DNA from 4 places in the Buttiauxella sp. BIGb0552 genome. Region 4 is predicted to be linked to each of the others. Evidence: predicted binding sites of a transcription regulator. Region 4 holds the regulator's gene; each other region holds the start of a gene.

Region 1 (4,760 bases), on a different contig from region 4:
AAAACAGGACCGGTTGTCCCGGTTATCGTAATTAACAAACTGGAACACGCAGTACCAATGGCTAAAGCATTAGTTGCTGGCGGCGTGCGCGTTCTGGAAGTGACTCTGCGTACTCCATGCGCAATGGACGCAATCCGTGCAATCGCTAAAGAAGTACCAGAAGCGATTATTGGTGCGGGTACCGTACTGAACCCAGAGCAACTGGCAGAAGTGACCGCAGCTGGCGCGCAGTTCGCCATCAGCCCAGGTCTGACCGAGCCACTGCTGAAAGCAGCAACCGAAGGCTCCATTCCATTGATCCCAGGTATCAGCACTGTTTCTGAACTGATGCTGGGTCTGGACTACGGCTTGAAAGAATTCAAATTCTTCCCGGCTGAAGCAAATGGCGGCACCAAAGCGCTGCAAGCTATCGCAGGTCCATTCTCTCAGGTTCGTTTCTGCCCAACTGGCGGTATCACACCGGCTAACTACCGTGACTACCTGGCGCTGAAAAGCGTGCTGTGTATCGGTGGTTCATGGTTGGTTCCGGCAGACGCGCTGGAAGCTGGCGATTACGATCGCATTACTACTCTCGCCCGTGAAGCTGTCGAAGGCGCGAAATAACACGTCATCCTTCGAGCCGTAGATGCGTTGGCTACGTTCACTCACCCCGGTCACATAGTTATCTATGCTCCCGGGGATTCGTTCTCTTGCCGCCTTCCTACGACTCGAATGATTCGTGTTATTGAATCCCTGCTCAGATGAGCGGGGATTTTTTTTATCCTTTGACGATTATGGCTTTGGTTGCAGCGATAGCACGTGCAATGGCATCTTCCACGCTGGAACCCGTTGCCAGTGCCACACCCATTCGGCGTTTACCGTTAATCTCAGGCTTACCGAACAGACGTACTTGCAAACCTGCGCCCACTGCGGCACCCGCATTGCCGAACTGCACGTTGTCGCTGCTCAATTCTGGAAGGATCACCGCAGAAGCTGCCGGGCCGTACTGGCGAATGTCACCAATCGGCAAGCCGAGGAAAGCGCGGACGTGCAATGCAAACTCGGAAACGTCCTGAGAAATCATCGTCACCATGCCGGTGTCGTGCGGGCGAGGGGAGACTTCACTAAAAATAACCTCATCGCCACACACGAAAAGTTCGACGCCAAACAAACCGTAACCCCCCAACGCTTTCACCACTTTTTCAGCAATTTCTTGCGCACGGGCAAGAGCGGCATCGCTCATTTGTTGCGGCTGCCAGGATTCGCGATAGTCACCATCTTCCTGGCGGTGGCCGATTGGGGCACAGAAATGCACGCCATCGACAGCACTAATCGTCAGCAGGGTGATTTCAAAATCGAAATTCACCACACCTTCGACAATAACTTTGCCTTTACCTGCGCGACCGCCTTCCTGAGCGTACTCCCACGCTTTCGCTAACTGGTCGGCTGTACGAATAAAACTTTGCCCTTTGCCAGAAGAACTCATCACCGGTTTAACGATGCAAGGCAGGCCGATTTCTACAACTGCCTGTAAAAATGCAGCTTCATTATCGGCAAAGCGGAAGCTGGAGGTCGGCAGAGCAAGTTCTTCTGCGGCCAGGCGGCGAATACCTTCGCGGTTCATGGTCAGTTGGGTTGCGCGCGCGCAAGGCACCACGCACTGACCTTGCTGCTCAAGCTCAACCAGCATGTCTGTTGCGATCGCTTCAATTTCGGGAACGATGAAATCCGGCATTTCTACGGAAACCAGTTTTTTAAGCTCGGCACCGTCCAGCATATTGATGACATGGCTGCGGTGAGCAACATGCATAGCGGGGGCATCGGCGTAGCGGTCTACTGCGATAACTTCCAGACCAAGACGCTGGCATTCAATCGCCACTTCTTTTCCTAATTCGCCTGACCCTAACAACATGACTCGTGTAGCTGATGGACGAAGCGCTGTTCCCAAAATTGACATAATCTGTATACCCGAACGGAGAAAATAGACCGGCGGATTATAAACGAAAACGTTTGCGTACGCAGCGATTTTCCCACTTGCGATACAGGGGTAATATCATTACACTGTTTAAATAAACAGTTAAACCGGAGCTGCAAAATGGCGGTTGAAATCAAATACGTTGTTGTACGAGAGGGGCAAGAAAAAATGTCTTTTGCCAGTAAAAAAGATGCAGACGCCTACGACAAAATGCTCGATCTGGCAGAAGTGTTGAGCGAGTGGCTCGTACACAGCCCTGTTGCTTTCGAAGAAGGGCAAAGCGATGTGCTGGCTATGTGGATGGCAGAAAACAAAGACGTGCTTTCCAGCGTGCTGAAAAGCGGTAAATTTCCGGACCTTGAAAGTACTGAAACTGCCGGTGAAGCCGCAGATGAAGCCGATAACGCTGAAGAGTCTGTTGCAGACGATAAAGTGGCTGAACACCCGCGTAAACGCACTAAAGCTGCATAAGTTTTATCGCGTCGGGTTACCGGCGCGGTTCTTTTCTCATCTTTAGCCTAATCAGACACTTCTTGACAGCCTTTGGCTTAACCTCAGATGTTAAGTTCTCACAAAGGGTGTCTCTAATGAGCAATTGGTTACAGCAGCTTCAGTCTATGCTGGGGCAAGCGACGCAATCCATCCAGAATCACACTGGTCAGAATCAATCCTCACAAACTCCTCAGGGAAACAATTCTCAGGGGCTGAGTAAGTTACTGGTGCCTGGCGCACTGGGCGGGTTAGCGGGCTTGCTGCTGGCGAGCAAATCGTCACGGAAACTACTGACAAAGTACGGCACCAGCGCGTTATTGGTCGGTGGTGGTGCGGTTGCGGGAAGCGTACTGTGGAACAAATATAAAGACCGAGTGCGTGAAGCCCATCAGGGTGAGCCGCAGTTTGGGCAGCAAACTTCGCCTGTCGATGTTCGTACGGAGCGCCTGATTACCGCTTTGGTTTTCGCGGCTAAAAGCGATGGTCATATTGATGATAAAGAGCGTCAGATTATCGAGCAGCAACTACGTGATGCCGGTATCGAAGGGCCGGGGCGTAATCTAATTCAGCAAGCTATCGATCAACCTCTTGATCCGCAACGCCTCGTCGAAGGCGTTAATAATGAAGAAGAAGCGCTGGAGCTTTACTTCCTGAGCTGTGCTGCAATCGACATCGACCACTTTATGGAGCGCAGTTATCTCAATGCGCTCGGCGATGCGCTAAAAATTCCTCAGGATGTACGCGAAGGCATCGAACAAGATATTCAGCAGCAGAAACTAAATCTGCCGGGTTAATCCCGGCATTTTCCCTAAAATCCCACGTTACGCTTGCAAGGCTGTCTGAATTTGCCACCCTTACAGGGTGTTAACTCAAAAAGAAAAATGACATGCCACCAAAAGCAAAAAAAATCCCCCACACCATGACCATGCATGGTGACACCCGCATCGATAACTATTACTGGCTGCGCGATGATGAGCGTTCTGATGCACAGGTGCTTGATTATCTTCATCAGGAGAATGACTACGGTCATCAGATCATGAGTACGCAGCAGGCGTTACAAGAACGCCTGCTCAAAGAGATGATCGACCGTATCCCCCAGCGTGATATTTCTGCACCTTACACGCAAAATGGCTATCGCTATCGCCAGGTTTTCGAAACCGGTAATGAATACGCTATTTATCAGCGCCAGTCTGTGGTGTCGGAGGAGTGGGAAGAGTGGAGCACGCTGGTAGATGGTAATCGCCGAGCTGCCCATAGCGAGTTTTACACCATGGGCGGCATGAGTATTACGCCTGATAACACCGTCATGGCACTGGCTGAAGATTTTCTTTCTCGTCGCCAGTACGGCTTGCGTTTCCGAAATCTGGAAAGCGGGAACTGGTACCCGGAAGTGCTAGATAATGTCGAAAGTAGTTTTGTCTGGGCGAATGATTCCGCCACGCTTTATTACGTCCGCAAGCATCCCAAAACGTTATTGCCGTATCAGGTCTGGCGCCACACGGTGGGGCATCCATCCTCCGTAGATGAATTAGTCTACGAAGAAAAAGACGAAATGTTTTATGTCAGCGTCCATAAAACCACGTCGAAGCACTTCGTGCTGATTTACCTCAGCAGTGCCACGACCAGCGAAGTGTTGTTGCTCGATGCTGAACTGGTAGACGCGCAACCGCAGATCTTTGCACCGCGCCGCAAAGACCACGAATACACTCTTGATCACTATCAGCATCATTTCTATCTCCGCTCTAACCGTGCAGGCAAAAACTTTGGTTTGTACCGTACAAAAGTACGCGATGAAAGCCAATGGGAAGAGCTGATCCCGCCGCGTGAGCAGGTGATGCTGGAAGGCTTTACCCTGTTTACTGACTGGCTGGTGGTTGAGGAGCGTCAGCAAGGGCTGACCAGCCTGCGGCAAATTAATCGCAAAACTCGAGAAGTGACGGGAATTGCTTTTGATGACCCTGCTTATGTCACTTGGCTTGGACATAACCCGGAACCGGAATCTTCTCGTCTGCGTTACGGTTACTCATCAATGACCACGCCAGATACATTGTTTGAGCTGGATATGGATACCGGCGAGCGGCGCGTGATTAAACAAACCGAAGTGGCGGGTTTTGATGCCAGCCATTACCGCAGCGAACATTTATGGGTCACCGTACGTGATGGTGTGCAGGTGCCGGTTTCCCTGGTCTACCACCGCGACCACTTCCAGCGAGGGAAAAACCCTTTGCTGGTATATGGCTATGGCTCTTACGGAAGCAGCATGGATGCGGATTTCAGCAGCAGCCGTTTAAGCCTGCTAGACCGAGGATTCGTC
Region 2 (4,760 bases), on a different contig from region 4:
ACTGATAAAAATGCTTCGCTCATTTGCTCAAAATATTCGAATTTCAAACGCTCCAGACGCTGCTCAAACGGGTCTTCAATCACCACAATCGGCGAGCGCAGCATCTGCTCTCTGAAGCATTCCGGAATATGACGTGAGCCAATCATCCGGCCTTCATCTTCAACAACCCAGGTTACTTGCGCTCCATCACTTTTCTTAAGCAACGTTACCGCGAGATTATTTTCAAAATTTGCCTGAGAGGGTTGCTCGACAATCGTGCGGCCAAACGACGAACCGCGATGATGCGCCAACCCCTCAAGATCGACACCCGTTGGTAACGAGCGAATAAGAATGGTTTTGCCGCCGCCAGTATTACCGCTGACGAGAAGCATCGGCCAGCGTGAACGTGACTCAATCATCTCCATCGCATAATGACGCAGTGCTTTGTAACCACCTTCAACCAATGGATAGTCAACGCCCGCTTCACGTAGCCACTGCTGCACAATGTGGGAACGCATGCCACCTCTGGCGCAACACAGGTATCCTTCTGGATTCTGGCGGCATTGCTCAAGCCACTTCTGCAAACGGGCATCACGGATTTCACCCTGGACAAGCTTATGACCTAATTCCACCGCAGCCTGCTGCCCGCGCTGTTTATAGCAAGTGCCGACTTGAGCACGCTCATCATCCGACATCAGCGGGAAATTCAGCGCGGCAGGCATCGCCCCCTGGCTGAATTCAACCGGAGCACGCACATCAATCAGCGGGATATCAGCGCGTAGAAGATGTTCATAATCTTGAGTATCGGGACGAGCGTTTTGCATAGATAAACCTTAAAGCGAGTGAGGCGGAATTGTGCGCTTTTGCATGCAAAAAAGAAAGGAAGGGGGGAGTTGGCTTGAATGATCGGGCGGGTAAGCGCTTAGCGCCACCCGCCGTTATGGCTACTTAACGAATTTGTGCTGCGCCCAGGCAATACCACTGGCGTATTCCGCTGGCAACAATGGCACGATGGCTTCGAGAGTTGCACTCAGTCTATCGGTATCGCTGTCATTCAGATTGAGATGACCGACTTTGCGGCCCTCACGTACCTCTTTATCGTACCAATGCAAATGTACCAGAGGGAGTTTCAGCCAGTCGTAATTTAAATCGGTGCCGATAAGGTTAATCATGACCGACGGCGAATTAACGACAGGCTGTGGCAAAGGCAGGTCAACAATGGCGCGCAGATGCAGTTCAAACTGGCTGATGGATGCGCCATTTTGCGTCCAGTGCCCGCTGTTGTGTACGCGTGGGGCTAGTTCGTTAATCAGCAACCCGGCTGGCGTGATAAAGCACTCCATCGCCATGACACCAACATAGTTCAGCTCATGCATGATGGCAGAAAGCATCGCTTCAGCTTGCTGTTGTTGCTCAATATTAGCCTGCGGGAAAACAACGCTGGTGCGCAGAATACCGTCCTGATGCAGGTTGTGCGTCAGCGGGTAAAACACGGTTGTACCGTCGTGACCACGCGCGCCAACCAGAGAAACTTCGCCCGAGAAGTTAATGCCTTGCTCAACAATGCATTCGCCGTAGCAATCGTCCGGCAACTGAGCCGTTTCATCGCTGCGCAAACGCCACTGCCCACGCCCGTCATAACCCCCGGTGCGGCGCTTTACGATGGCTAGCTCGCCAAGATTCTGGAACACGCCAGCCCACTGGTCGCGGCTTGACAGTAATTGCCATGGTGCGGTTGCCAGTTCGAGCTTATCGAACAGCTGCTTTTGCGTCAGTCGGTCGGCGATGATTGGGAACACATCGCGATTTACGAAGGCATTATGGCGAGCCAATTCGCGGGTGAGTGCGGTTTCTGGCCAGCGTTCAATTTCTGCGGTGATGATGCTTTGCGCAAATGGCACGGCTTCAGGTTCTGCATCAAGGCCAACCGGGTAAACCGCGATACCCAACGGTTCGCCTGCCTGGCGCAGCATTCTGCCTAACTGGCCGTTACCCAGCACGCAAACGCGTTTCATGCTTCACCCCGTGGATCGGGGTTGTCCAGCACTTCATCGGTCTGGCTTTGACGCCACGCTTCAAGGCGCATAGTGAGTTCTTTATCGTGCAGCGCAAGGATTTGTGCCGCCAGCAAGGCCGCGTTGGCCGCACCCGCTTTGCCGATTGCCAGCGTGCCAACCGGAATACCACGTGGCATTTGTACAATGGAATAGAGACTGTCTACGCCGCTTAATGCCGCGCTTTGGACTGGCACACCCAGCACTGGAACCAGCGTTTTTGCCGCGATCATACCTGGCAAATGCGCCGCACCACCCGCGCCCGCAATAATAACCTGATAACCGTTGCCGCTTGCTTGTTCGGCAAAGCTGAAAAGTTTATCGGGAGTGCGGTGTGCGGAAACCACTTCGACATGGTGTGGAACATCAAGGGCGGTGAGGATTTCTGCGGCAAACTGCATGGTAGCCCAGTCACTTTTGGAACCCATGACAATGGCGATACGCGCTGGGGTCTGGTTGGAGGACATGCGTCTCAAAACTCCTGTGGGTGTGCAAACATCACCGAACATGGCTCGGTCGGTCAGAAGGGCTCAGAGAATAGCATGAACATAGAGCAAGGAAAACGGTTGCGTGGTTAACAAGGCAGCAAAAAAACGCGATTTTGTTTAAAAAGAGAAGGGGATGAGTTCGACGTCTTCGGCAGTCACTTTAATCATCGATCCTTCGCTATGCCAGGCGCCAAGTACGCAACGAAATGCGGGCTTGCCGTTAGCTGAAAGCGAGTGAATTTCTGGGCGATGGGTATGACCGTGGATCATCCATTGTACCTGGTGGCGGGTGAGCGCGCGGGTCACGGTGTGTTGATTCACATCCATAATGGCCATTGATTTGCTGCTGTTCGAGGCTTTGCTGCCGGCGCGCATTTTGGCGGCGACGCGTTTACGAATAAACAGCGGCAGGGCGAGGAACAAACATTGTAGCCAGGGCTGGTGGACTTTCTTGCGGAACGCCTGATAACCGTGGTCGTCAGTGCAAAGGGTATCGCCATGCAGGATCAGCATTTTGCGGCCATACAGGTCGAGCGTTTTTTCTTCCGGCAATAAAGTCATGCCGCTAAGACGGGCAAAACGTTTGCCGAGCAGGAAATCGCGGTTGCCATGAATAAAGAAGCAGGGCACGCCGGAATCAACCAGATCTTTAATGGCTAAAGCAATTTGGCGGTGCAGCGGTTCAGGATCATCATCGCCAATCCAGGCTTCAAACAGATCGCCAAGGATGTAGAGCGCATCAGCTTCCCGAGCGGTGCCCGCCAGAAAACGCAGAAAACCGGCGGTAATCGCCGGTTCTTCTGAACACAGATGTAAATCTGCGATAAACAGCGTCGCCATGGGCGAATTATTCGCTGACGGTTACGCTTGTGATAACCACGTCTTCTTTAGGAACGTCCTGGTGCATACCGCTGCGGCCAGTGGACACGCCTTTGATTTTCTCAACAACGTCCATGCCTTCAACTACTTCAGCAAACACGCAGTAACCCCAACCTTGCATGCTTTCACTGCTGAAGTTCAGGAAATCGTTGTCAGCCACGTTAATAAAGAACTGGGAACTTGCAGAATGTGGCGCCTGGGTACGAGCCATTGCCAGCGTACCTTTCGTGTTTTTCAGGCCGTTATTCGCTTCGTTCTGGATGGTGTCTTTGGTGTCTTTTTGCTTCATACCCGGTTCAAAACCGCCGCCCTGGATCATGAAACCATTGATCACACGGTGGAAAATGGTGTTCGCGTAGAAACCTTCGCGGCAGTACTCGAGGAAGTTTTTAACAGTTTCAGGCGCTTTATCATCAAAAGTTTTGATTACGATATCGCCGTGATTAGTATGAAAAGTAACCATGCTGTGCATCCTATATTAGTCAGACAGTGTTCGGGCAGACGGTGCCGCGACACAAGGTGGTTGTTATAGCATAACTGCACATGATCATCACCTTGCAAAGCGTGCTGCTTCCGTGTGAAATTTTGATGTAACATATAGCCTAATTTTGAAATCACACGCTTACATGGAATCCCCTGATGTTAAAAATCTTCAATACAATGAGTCGCCAAAAAGAGGAATTCAAACCTATTCATGCCGGAGAAGTTGGCATGTACGTGTGTGGTATCACCGTTTACGATCTGTGTCATATCGGCCATGGCCGTACTTTTGTCGCTTTCGATGTGGTCGCGCGTTACCTGCGCTTTATCGGCTATAAGCTGAAGTATGTGCGCAACATTACCGACATCGACGATAAAATCATCAAACGCGCCAATGAAAACGGCGAAGATTTTGTTGCGCTCGTAGACCGCATGGTTGCCGAAATGCACACCGATTTCGACGCGCTGAATATTTTGCGCCCGGACAGTGAGCCACGCGCCACCAAACATATTCCGGACATCATCGAAATTGTTGAACAGCTTATCGCGCGCAATCACGCCTATGTTGCCAGCAATGGTGATGTGATGTTCTCGGTAGAAAGTGATGCCGATTACGGCAAACTTTCCCGCCAGGATCTGGAACAACTGCAAGCCGGTGCCCGTGTTGAAGTCGAAGCAAACGTTAAGCGCAACCCGATGGATTTCGTGCTGTGGAAAATGTCGAAACCAGGCGAGCCAAGCTGGTCATCCCCGTGGGGCGAAGGTCGTCCAGGCTGGCACATCGAATGTTCTGCAATGAACTGCAAACAGCTCGGTAACCATTTTGATATTCATGGTGGCGGTTCGGACTTGATGTTCCCGCACCACGAAAACGAAATCG
Region 3 (4,760 bases), on a different contig from region 4:
TATTAGGCTTCTTCGTGGTTTTCCCTCTTATTTCCATTCGCTTTGTAGACCAAATGGGTTGGGCGGCATTAATGGTCGGCATTGCGCTGGGCCTACGTCAGCTTACTCAGCAAGGGCTAGGTATTTTCGGTGGCGCCATCGCCGACCGGCTAGGTGCCAAACCGATGATTGTCACCGGAATGCTGTTGCGCGCCGTCGGTTTTGCGCTGATGGGCATCGCTCATGAACCCTGGGTTTTGTGGTTATCATGTTTTATTTCTGCTATCGGGGGCACACTATTCGACCCACCTCGCGCAGCCCTTGTCGTCAAACTGGTGCGTCCACATCAACGCGGCCGTTTCTTCTCGATATTAATGATGCAAGACAGCGCTGGTGCCGTCATTGGGGCGCTGCTCGGCAGTTGGTTGCTACAATACGATTTTCGTCTGGTGTGCGGTGCGGGCGCGGTGATGTTTGTGATTTGCGCCATCGTCAATGCCTGGCTGCTTCCTGCGTATAAACTCTCTACCATTCGCACGCCAATGCTCGAAGGCATGGGACGCGTGCTGCGCGACAAACGTTTCATCACTTATGTGTTAACGCTGGCCGGATATTACATGCTGGCGGTGCAGGTGATGTTAATGCTGCCGATTATGGTGAACGAAATTGCCGGTACGCCTGCCGCAGTAAAGTGGATGTATGCCATTGAAGCGGCACTATCCTTAACGCTGCTCTACCCTATTGCACGCTGGAGCGAAAAACGTTTCCGTCTCGAGCAGCGGCTGATGGCGGGTTTGTTCCTTATGTCCCTGGCCATGTTGCCGATTGGCCTTGCCAATAACCTTCAGCAACTGTTCACGCTAATTTGCGTGTTTTATATCGGTTCAATCATTGCCGAACCTGCCCGCGAAACGCTGGGGGCATCACTTGCTGATTCCCGTGCGCGTGGAAGTTATATGGGCTTTAGCCGACTGGGTCTGGCGATTGGCGGCGCATTTGGTTACGCCGGTGGGGGTTGGTTATTCGATGCTGGGAAAAGTATCAACCAACCGGAACTTCCGTGGGTGATGTTAGGGATTATAGGCTTCATCACGCTCATCGCCTTGTGGTGGCAATTTAGCCCGAAACCGATAGACCCCTCTATGCTTGAACCCGGCAACTAGTTTGCAGCCCCTGGTATTCTCCTCCATACTCAAAAATTGACGGATTTTTCCTGACGATTGATATGGAGGAGTAACGTGAAGCTTTATATTTACGATCACTGCCCTTTCTGCCTTAAAGCACGAATGATTTTTGGCTTAAAGAATATCCCCGTTGAGCTGGTCGTCTTGCTAAACGACGATGAAGCAACCCCGACGAAAATGATTGGCAAGAAAATGGCGCCAATCCTGCAAAAAGATGACAGTCACTACCTGCCTGAAAGCATGGATATCGTGCACTACGTCGACAAAATTGATGGTGAACCACTTTTGACCGGCGCTGCTAATTCAGCTATCAGCGACTGGTTACGCCACGTCAATAGCTATGTCCAACACCTGTTATTGCCGCGTATTGCGAAAGCGCCTTTTGATGAGTTTGCCATACCTGCAGCCCGGGCTTACTTCGCACAGAAGAAAGAGGCAATGATCGGTTCTTTTACTGACCATCTGACGCATTCACCGGGTCTGACCAAAAAAATCAGCGATGATTTACGTAAGCTCGATAAACTTATCGTGCAGCCCAATGCCGTCAACGGTGAGTTGTCTGATGACGATATCCACCTCTTCCCACTGCTGCGTAACCTGACGCTGGTTGCCGGAATTGAGTGGCCGAGTCGTGTCGCGGCATACCGGGATAATATGGCCAAACAGACGCAAATTAACCTGCTGTCATCCCACGCCATTTAAAGATTGTTAATGGTTCTACGGCGGGTAAGTTAACCCGCCTTTATCTCATGGTTCAAAAACTTATTCTGTCGAATAAAAAATTAAGCCTTTTCCTGTAGCACGCCCGGTACTAGTACATCATGATGCTTTATGTCAGGATCTGTGACCGATGCAGCATGTTAAGGATATTCATGAAAAAAATAGTATTAGCCGCAGCCTTGATGCTCAGCGGATTAGTGGTGGGTTGTAACCAGCTAACGCAATACACCGTCAGCGAACAGGAAATCAACCAGGCGCTGCACAAACGAAATAATTTCTCTAAAGATATTGGCCTGCCAGGCGTTGCCGATGCCCATATTGTCTTAACTAATTTAGCCAGTGCGATTGGCCGCGAAGAACCGAACAAAATCACCCTGACTGGCGATGCCAAACTGGATATGACATCTTTGTTCGGCAATCAAAAAGCTAATATCAAACTTAAACTCAAAGCCTTGCCGACCTTTAATAAAGAGCAAGGTGCTATCTATTTGCAAGAAATGGAAGTGGTAGATGCAACCGTCGAGCCTGAGAAAATGCAGACGATTGTCCAGACACTGATTCCATATCTCAATCAGTCGCTACGCAATTACTTCAACCAACAGCCCGCTTACGTGTTGAGTGAAGATAATAGTGCAGGCGAAAAACTGGCGAAGAAATATGCCAAAGGGATTGAGATCAAACCAGGCGAAATCATTATCCCGTTCACCGAGTAAGCTCTGAAACACTGGGGAGGCACATCCTCCCCAAGAAAATCTCAACGAAAATGGTGCAAAGCTAAACGTTTGCGCTTATCCTTTGTGCCCGGCATAAATCATCGTTATTTCCTTCCTACGCCGGAGCACTTTCATGACCGTATTACCTCAGGTATTAAAAATTCGCCGCCCAGATGACTGGCATGTTCACCTTCGTGATGGTGAGATGCTTAAAACGGTTGTGCCTTATACCAGCGAAATTTATGGTCGCGCGATTGTGATGCCAAACCTGGCGCCGCCAGTGACAACGGTTGAAGCTGCCATCGCTTATCGCCAGCGTATTCTCGACGCCGTACCGCAAGGGCATAGTTTTGAGCCTTTAATGACCTGCTACCTGACTGATTCTCTGGACCCGAACGAAGTTGAACGCGGGTTTAATGAAGGTGTGTTTACTGCGGCAAAACTCTACCCGGCAAATGCGACAACTAACTCAAGCCATGGCGTGACCAGCACCGCCGCAATCCTACCTGTGCTTGAGCGTATGCAAAAAATCGGTATGCCGCTGCTGATTCACGGTGAAGTAACTCACGCTGACATTGATATTTTTGACCGTGAAGCACGCTTTATCGAAACTGTCATGGAACCGCTGCGTAAGCAACTGCCGGAACTGAAAGTGGTGTTTGAACACATCACCACCAAAGATGCCGCACAGTATGTGAAGGAAGGCAATTCCCTGTTAGGTGCAACTATTACCCCGCAACACCTGATGTTTAACCGCAACCACATGCTGGTTGGCGGCGTGCGCCCTCACCTGTACTGCCTGCCTATTTTAAAACGCAGTGTGCATCAGGAAGCGTTACGCGAACTGGTTGCAAGCGGATGCGACCGTGTGTTCCTGGGGACTGACTCCGCACCACACGCACGCCATCGCAAAGAAGCAAGCTGTGGTTGTGCTGGCTGCTTTAACGCCCCTTCTGCTTTGGGTGCTTACGCGACGGTATTTGAAGAGATGAATGCAATGCAGCACTTCGAAGCGTTCACATCCCTCAATGGCCCGCGTTTCTACGGTTTACCTGTTAACCAAGAGACTATCGAACTGGTTCGCACTCCGGTTGAAATGCCAGAAACCATCGAAACATCCGATGACAGCATCGTGCCATTCCTGGCCGGTGAGAAAGTAGCCTGGTCAGTTAAAGCATAATTTTTACCGCCCCCTGTTGCATCACTGGCGATATGACTGTATAAATATCCAGTATATTATTAACCCTAAATAATTCCAGTTGCATCGCGGCGGCAAGAGAACGAATCCCGATGAGCTTACATAGGCAAGTGATTCGGGTGAGTGAACGCAGCCAACAAAGGGGCAACTTGAAGTATGACGGGTTCTACAGGGGGCTGTTATGCGTATTGAAGTCACTATTGCCAAAACTACATCTCTGCCACCAGGCGCTATTGATGCGCTTGCCAATGAATTTTCACGCCGTATTACTCAACACTATCCTGAAAACGTTAACCACGTTCAGGTGCGTTATGCCGCTGCAAATAACCTGTCAGTTTTAGGGGCTACCAAAGAAGACCGCGATCGCATTAGCGAAATATTGCAAGAGACCTGGGAAAGCGCTGACGACTGGTTTGCTGCGGATTAAAAAACATAATGGGAATGGGCTGGCTTTAGATCATTTTGCCGCTCATTTCAGGTAAAAATTCCCTCGTTGTTATCTTTATACCGGGTGTCGCCATCCGGTTTTTTTTAATTGTATGAAATTCGCTCATTTAAATAATTTCCCTTCTTGTACATTACCCAGAATCATCTGATTCAATAAAGAATATCATGGCGGTTTATTGTGCAATTAAGCGCTTTGTTGTAAAAAAAGTGTTGCAGGGTATTTATTTCTCCGTCGAAATAGCTTAATCATTGATATACTTAACTGGCTTCACATTAAACAAGCATTAAACCTCACGAACCGTTGTCTCAAACACACGTATAAAAGGGGTTATGATGGAAAAAAATAGTGATGTTATCCAGACCCATCCCCTTATCGGATGGGACATCAGCACCGTTGATAGCTACGATGCGCTGATGCTTCGCCTGCACTACCTGACCTCGAATACGCAAAAGCACGACGAAACTGAAATCGGTCAAACTTTATGGCTGACCACGGATGTTGCCCGGCAATTTATTTCT
Region 4 (4,760 bases):
CTGGTTTACTACGCATACAAAGATTTAGTGAAGTTCCGTATTCCTCGTACCGCTAACGAGATGTATCACCTGCGTGATGCCTCATCTGTAGATCGTGGGGAGCTTGAAACTGGTGATTTGGTCTTCTTCCGCACCCAAGGTCGGGGCACCGCTGACCATGTTGGCGTGTACGTGGGCAACGGTAAATTTATTCAGTCACCGCGTACCGGACAAGATATCCAGATAACCTCACTAAGCGAAGACTACTGGCAGCGCCACTATGTCGGTGCCAAACGCGTTATGACCCCTAAAACAATTCGTTAAACTCTATTTATCGAAAACCTGCGCCTGCCCTTCCCTGGGCAGGTGAGTTCCCTCTTTTGCTTATCCTTTCAATTTGTTACCCTAAACCCGCACTAAAAGTGATGTTTAACAATAGATACCCAAAATAATTCGAGTTGCATCGCAGCCAACAAAGATGCAGCTCGAAGTATGAAGGGTAATAAGGAGTCAGCAATGTCGTTCGAACTACCTGCACTACCATATGCAAAAGATGCTTTAGCACCGCATATCTCCGCCGAAACTCTGGAATACCATTACGGTAAACACCATCAAACCTATGTCACTAACCTGAACAATCTGGTTAAGGGCACTGCGTTTGAAGGTAAAAATCTCGAAGAGATCGTTCGTACTTCCGAAGGCGGCGTGTTTAACAACGCAGCACAGGTTTGGAACCACACCTTCTACTGGAATTGCCTGGCACCAAATGCTGGCGGTGAACCAACTGGAGAGCTTCTGGAAGCCATTAATAAGTCGTTTGGTAGCTTTGCTGAGTTTAAACAGCAGTTCACTGATGCAGCTATTAAAAACTTTGGCGCTGGCTGGACCTGGCTTGTCAAACAAGAAGATGGCGCTCTGGCGATTGTCTCTACCTCAAACGCGGGTACCCCACTAACAACAGCGGCAACACCGTTATTGACTGTGGATGTGTGGGAACATGCGTACTACATCGACTACCGCAATGCTCGTGCTGGCTATCTTGAGCATTTCTGGGCGTTGGTGAACTGGGAGTTTGTTGCTAAGAATCTGGCAGCATAAAACCTAAAATATATGGGCCGCGATTGCGGCCCATTTTAATCAGAGCGATGTATCAGTGCAGTACGGCGGTTAACGCGCCACACACAATCAGTGCCAAAACAACAACCGTGGTCATGATTGAAAATTTCAGATCGGTACTCATTAGCAAACTCCTTTTATTACCCTACAATCGGTGTGTCGGCTTGATTTTCCCACAATCAGACATAAAAATCCCCCTGGTTTTAACCTGATATCGCTTTTCCCTCTTTCACTTTTCTCCTGGATAGGCCAAAATCCCACGCTAATTTATTGCGTACCATCTACTCAACGCCCTCCTCCCGTTTTATGTCGCAATCCCGGCATACCTGCAACCTTAACGTTGCCTCAGGAGTTGGCGTACGCAAACGTTTAACACATTGGTTATCAGGGGTTTACGATATGGCCCGGAGTGAAATTTAATGGCGACAATCAAGGACGTAGCGAAGCTCGCAAACGTTTCCACCACAACCGTATCACATGTGATTAACAAGACCCGTTTTGTGGCGGAAGAAACACGTAACGCGGTCTGGGCGGCAATCAAACAATTGCACTATTCGCCGAGCGCCGTCGCGCGTAGCTTGAAAGTTAATCACACCAAAACGATTGGTTTGCTAGCCACTTCTAGCGAAGCACCCTATTTTGCCGAGATAATCGAAGCTGTCGAAAATAGCTGCTTTGAAAAAGGCTACACCCTGATTTTGGGTAATGCGCACAATAATTTCGAAAAACAGCGCGCCTATTTATCCATGATGGCGCAAAAGCGCGTCGATGGGCTGCTGGTGATGTGCTCTGAATATCCGGAATCATTACTGACTATGCTTGAAGAGTATCGTCACATCCCAATGGTTGTGATGGACTGGGGCGAAGCCCGCGCAGATTTCACCGACTCCGTTGTCGATAATGCCTTCCACGGTGGCTATCTGGCTGGACGTTATTTGATTGAACGTGGTCACCGCGAAATTGGTGCAATCCCTGGCCAAATGGAGCGTAATACCGGTGGCGGCCGCCATGCTGGTTTTATGAAGGCGCTGGAAGAAGCTGGGATCGCTATTCCTGAGAACTGGATTGTGCAAGGTGACTTTGAACCTGAGTCAGGCTACCGCGCCATGCAGCAGATTATCGGTCAGTCTCAGCGCCCTACCGCAGTATTCTGCGGCGGCGACATTATGGCGATGGGCGCAATTTGTGCTGCTGATGAAATGGGTTTACGCGTACCGCAGGATATTTCCATTATCGGTTATGACAACGTGCGTAACGCTCGTTATTTCACACCGGCATTGACCACCATTCACCAGCCGAAGGACTCGCTGGGTGAAACAGCTTTCAATATGCTGCTGGATAGAATCGTCAATAAACGCGAAGAGTCGCAATCAATTGAAGTACATCCGCGCCTGATTGAACGCCGTTCTGTGGCTGATGGCCCATTCCGCGATTACCGCCGCTAAAATAGTCAATGGAGCCTGTCTAAGCAGGCTCCTGCAACCACTCCTGATTCATCGTCTCACTATCCCCTAAATACTCCAGCAGCCAGGCCAGAGCTGGCGAAGCATCATTTTGCCGCCATGTCAGGCAACATGCCGCGTCCGGGAACGGGTTATCGAGCGTCAGCTCACTCCACTGCCCTGAAGCCAACCACGGCTTTGCTATATGCAATGGCACCATACCAATACATAAACCCGCGCTAAGACAATCAGAGCCAGATTCCCAGTCTGGAACCACAACTCGACGCTGGTTATCCAAAAGCCAGGTAATACGCTTCGGTAGCGAACGGGAGGTATCTTCCAGTACTAACGACGGCCAGGCTCGCAGATCATCATCACTTAAGGTTCCGCCCTGCTGTGCCAGTGGGTGATTTGATGACACCACACAGCGCCAACTCAACGTCCCCATATCGCGGAACGCATAACGCCCCCCGACAGGAATAGCTTGTGTCGCACCAATCGCGACTTCAACTCGCCCATCAGCCAGCGCATCCCACACGCCGTTAAACACTTCCTGGAATATACGCAGTTCGATATCCGGAAAATGACGATAAAAATCCAACACCAACTGACGCGTTCGTTCAGGTTTAACGATGTTATCAACTGCGATAGCCAGGTGCCCGCGCCATCCATTTGCGATCTGTTGACACTGCTGCCGTGTCGTCATCATTTTTTTGATAACAGAGCGGCCTTCTTTCAGGAAAAAGACGCCTGCGGGGGTTAATTCAACATCCCGATGGCGACGTTCGAATAACGGAACCGCTAACCAATCTTCAAGTTGCCGTACCGTATAGCTGATAGCTGACGGAACGCGGTGCAGCTCTTGTGCTGCACCACTGAAGCTGCCATTGCGCGCTACCGCATCTATCACTTCCAGCGAATATTCTGACCACATTTCTCTGCTCACAAAATTTTTGAACGCAACCTACAAATATTAGCGTTTCACAAGCCTATTTGCACTCCGTACACTCTCGCGGCGATCAACCTGCAAGATAAAACAAGAGAAAATTATGCAACCATCAAAAGGATTTCTTATCTGGCTGGCTGGATTAAGTGTTCTGGGCTTCCTTGCCACAGACATGTATCTGCCTGCTTTCGCTGCCATTCAGCAAGATTTACAGACCGATGCCTCCGCCGTTAGTGCGAGCCTGAGCCTGTTCCTTGCGGGCTTTGCGTTTGCCCAGTTAATGTGGGGGCCGCTGTCAGACCATTTCGGACGTAAACCAGTTTTGCTGGCCGGTCTGAGTCTGTTCGCCGTCGGTTGTATTGGAATGTTGTGGGTAGAAAGTGCCACCGCTCTGCTGGTCCTGCGCTTCGTTCAGGCCGTTGGTGTTTGTTCTGCCGCGGTAAGCTGGCAGGCACTGGTGACCGATTACTACCCGGCAAACCGCGCAAATCGTATTTTTGCAACGATTATGCCGCTGGTTGGTCTGTCTCCTGCACTGGCTCCACTTTTGGGTAGCTGGATTTTGACCCACTTTGACTGGCAGGCGATTTTCGCCACACTGTTTGCCATCACGCTGGTGCTGATGATCCCAACTCTGCGTCTGAAACCACGTACCCAGCATCACCCGCAAACAGAAGACAATAAAGTCAGCTTTATGTCGTTACTGCGCTCTCGTGTATATAGCGGCAACGTGTTGATTTACGCAGCTTGCTCTGCCAGCTTCTTTGCCTGGCTGACCGGTTCTCCGTTTATTCTGAACGATATGGGTTACAGCCCGGCGGCAATTGGCCTGAGCTATGTGCCGCAAACTATCGCCTTCCTGATTGGTGGTTATGGCTGCCGTAGCGCACTGCAAAAATGGCAAGGCAAGCAAATGCTGCCGTGGTTGCTTGCGTTATATACGGTGAGTGTTTTCGGCACCTGGGCGGTATCGATAAGTGGACACGCGAACCTGACCATGCTGCTCATCCCATTCTGTATCATGGCGATTGCCAACGGGGCGATTTACCCAATCGTTGTTGCTTCTGCACTGTTGCCTTTCCCACAAGCCACAGGTAAAGCCGCTGCGCTGCAAAACACGCTGCAATTGGGCCTGTGCTTCCTGGCAAGTTTGATGGTGTCATGGTTGGTCGCTACTCCACTGCTGACAACCACCAGTGTCATGCTGGTAACAATTGTTCTGGCCATGCTGGGTTATCTGCTTCAGCGTCATAAAAATGCCGAAGTCTGGCAACCGG

Evidence for each region. Region 4 encodes PurR, which represses purine synthesis genes. Its sites were predicted from a motif close to CANGCAAACGTTTGCNTG; they were not measured.
Region 1: the regulator PurR is predicted to act here: its motif matches at 1,979-1,996, upstream of purT (formate-dependent phosphoribosylglycinamide formyltransferase).
Region 2: the regulator PurR is predicted to act here: its motif matches at 2,589-2,606, upstream of purE (5-(carboxyamino)imidazole ribonucleotide mutase).
Region 3: the regulator PurR is predicted to act here: its motif matches at 2,655-2,672, upstream of pyrC (dihydroorotase).

What each region holds. Positions count from the first base shown of each region.
Region 1 covers NZ_SODY01000007.1:246,368-251,127, forward strand. The annotation lists gene EDF88_RS20305 (bifunctional 4-hydroxy-2-oxoglutarate aldolase/2-dehydro-3-deoxy-phosphogluconate aldolase) at 1-603, shown strand, start outside; gene purT (formate-dependent phosphoribosylglycinamide formyltransferase) at 758-1,936, opposite strand; gene EDF88_RS20315 (YebG family protein) at 2,075-2,425, shown strand; gene EDF88_RS20320 (tellurite resistance TerB family protein) at 2,542-3,240, shown strand; gene ptrB (oligopeptidase B) at 3,333-4,760, shown strand, end outside.
Region 2 covers NZ_SODY01000002.1:690,590-695,349, reverse strand. The annotation lists gene mnmH (tRNA 2-selenouridine(34) synthase MnmH) at 1-803, opposite strand, end outside; gene purK (5-(carboxyamino)imidazole ribonucleotide synthase) at 924-1,994, opposite strand; gene purE (5-(carboxyamino)imidazole ribonucleotide mutase) at 1,991-2,500, opposite strand; gene lpxH (UDP-2,3-diacylglucosamine diphosphatase) at 2,639-3,361, opposite strand; gene ppiB (peptidylprolyl isomerase B) at 3,369-3,863, opposite strand; gene cysS (cysteine--tRNA ligase) at 4,040-4,760, shown strand, end outside.
Region 3 covers NZ_SODY01000002.1:147,111-151,870, forward strand. The annotation lists gene mdtH (multidrug efflux MFS transporter MdtH) at 1-1,142, shown strand, start outside; gene grxB (glutaredoxin 2) at 1,218-1,865, shown strand; gene EDF88_RS05485 (lipoprotein) at 2,036-2,596, shown strand; gene pyrC (dihydroorotase) at 2,730-3,776, shown strand; gene dinI (DNA damage-inducible protein I) at 3,976-4,221, shown strand; gene bssS (biofilm formation regulator BssS) at 4,575-4,760, shown strand, end outside.
Region 4 covers NZ_SODY01000001.1:186,307-191,066, reverse strand. The annotation lists gene EDF88_RS00870 (C40 family peptidase) at 1-303, shown strand, start outside; gene sodB (superoxide dismutase [Fe]) at 496-1,077, shown strand; gene EDF88_RS00860 (YnhF family membrane protein) at 1,130-1,219, opposite strand; gene purR (HTH-type transcriptional repressor PurR) at 1,515-2,540, shown strand; gene punR (DNA-binding transcriptional activator PunR) at 2,560-3,471, opposite strand; gene punC (purine nucleoside transporter PunC) at 3,587-4,760, shown strand, end outside.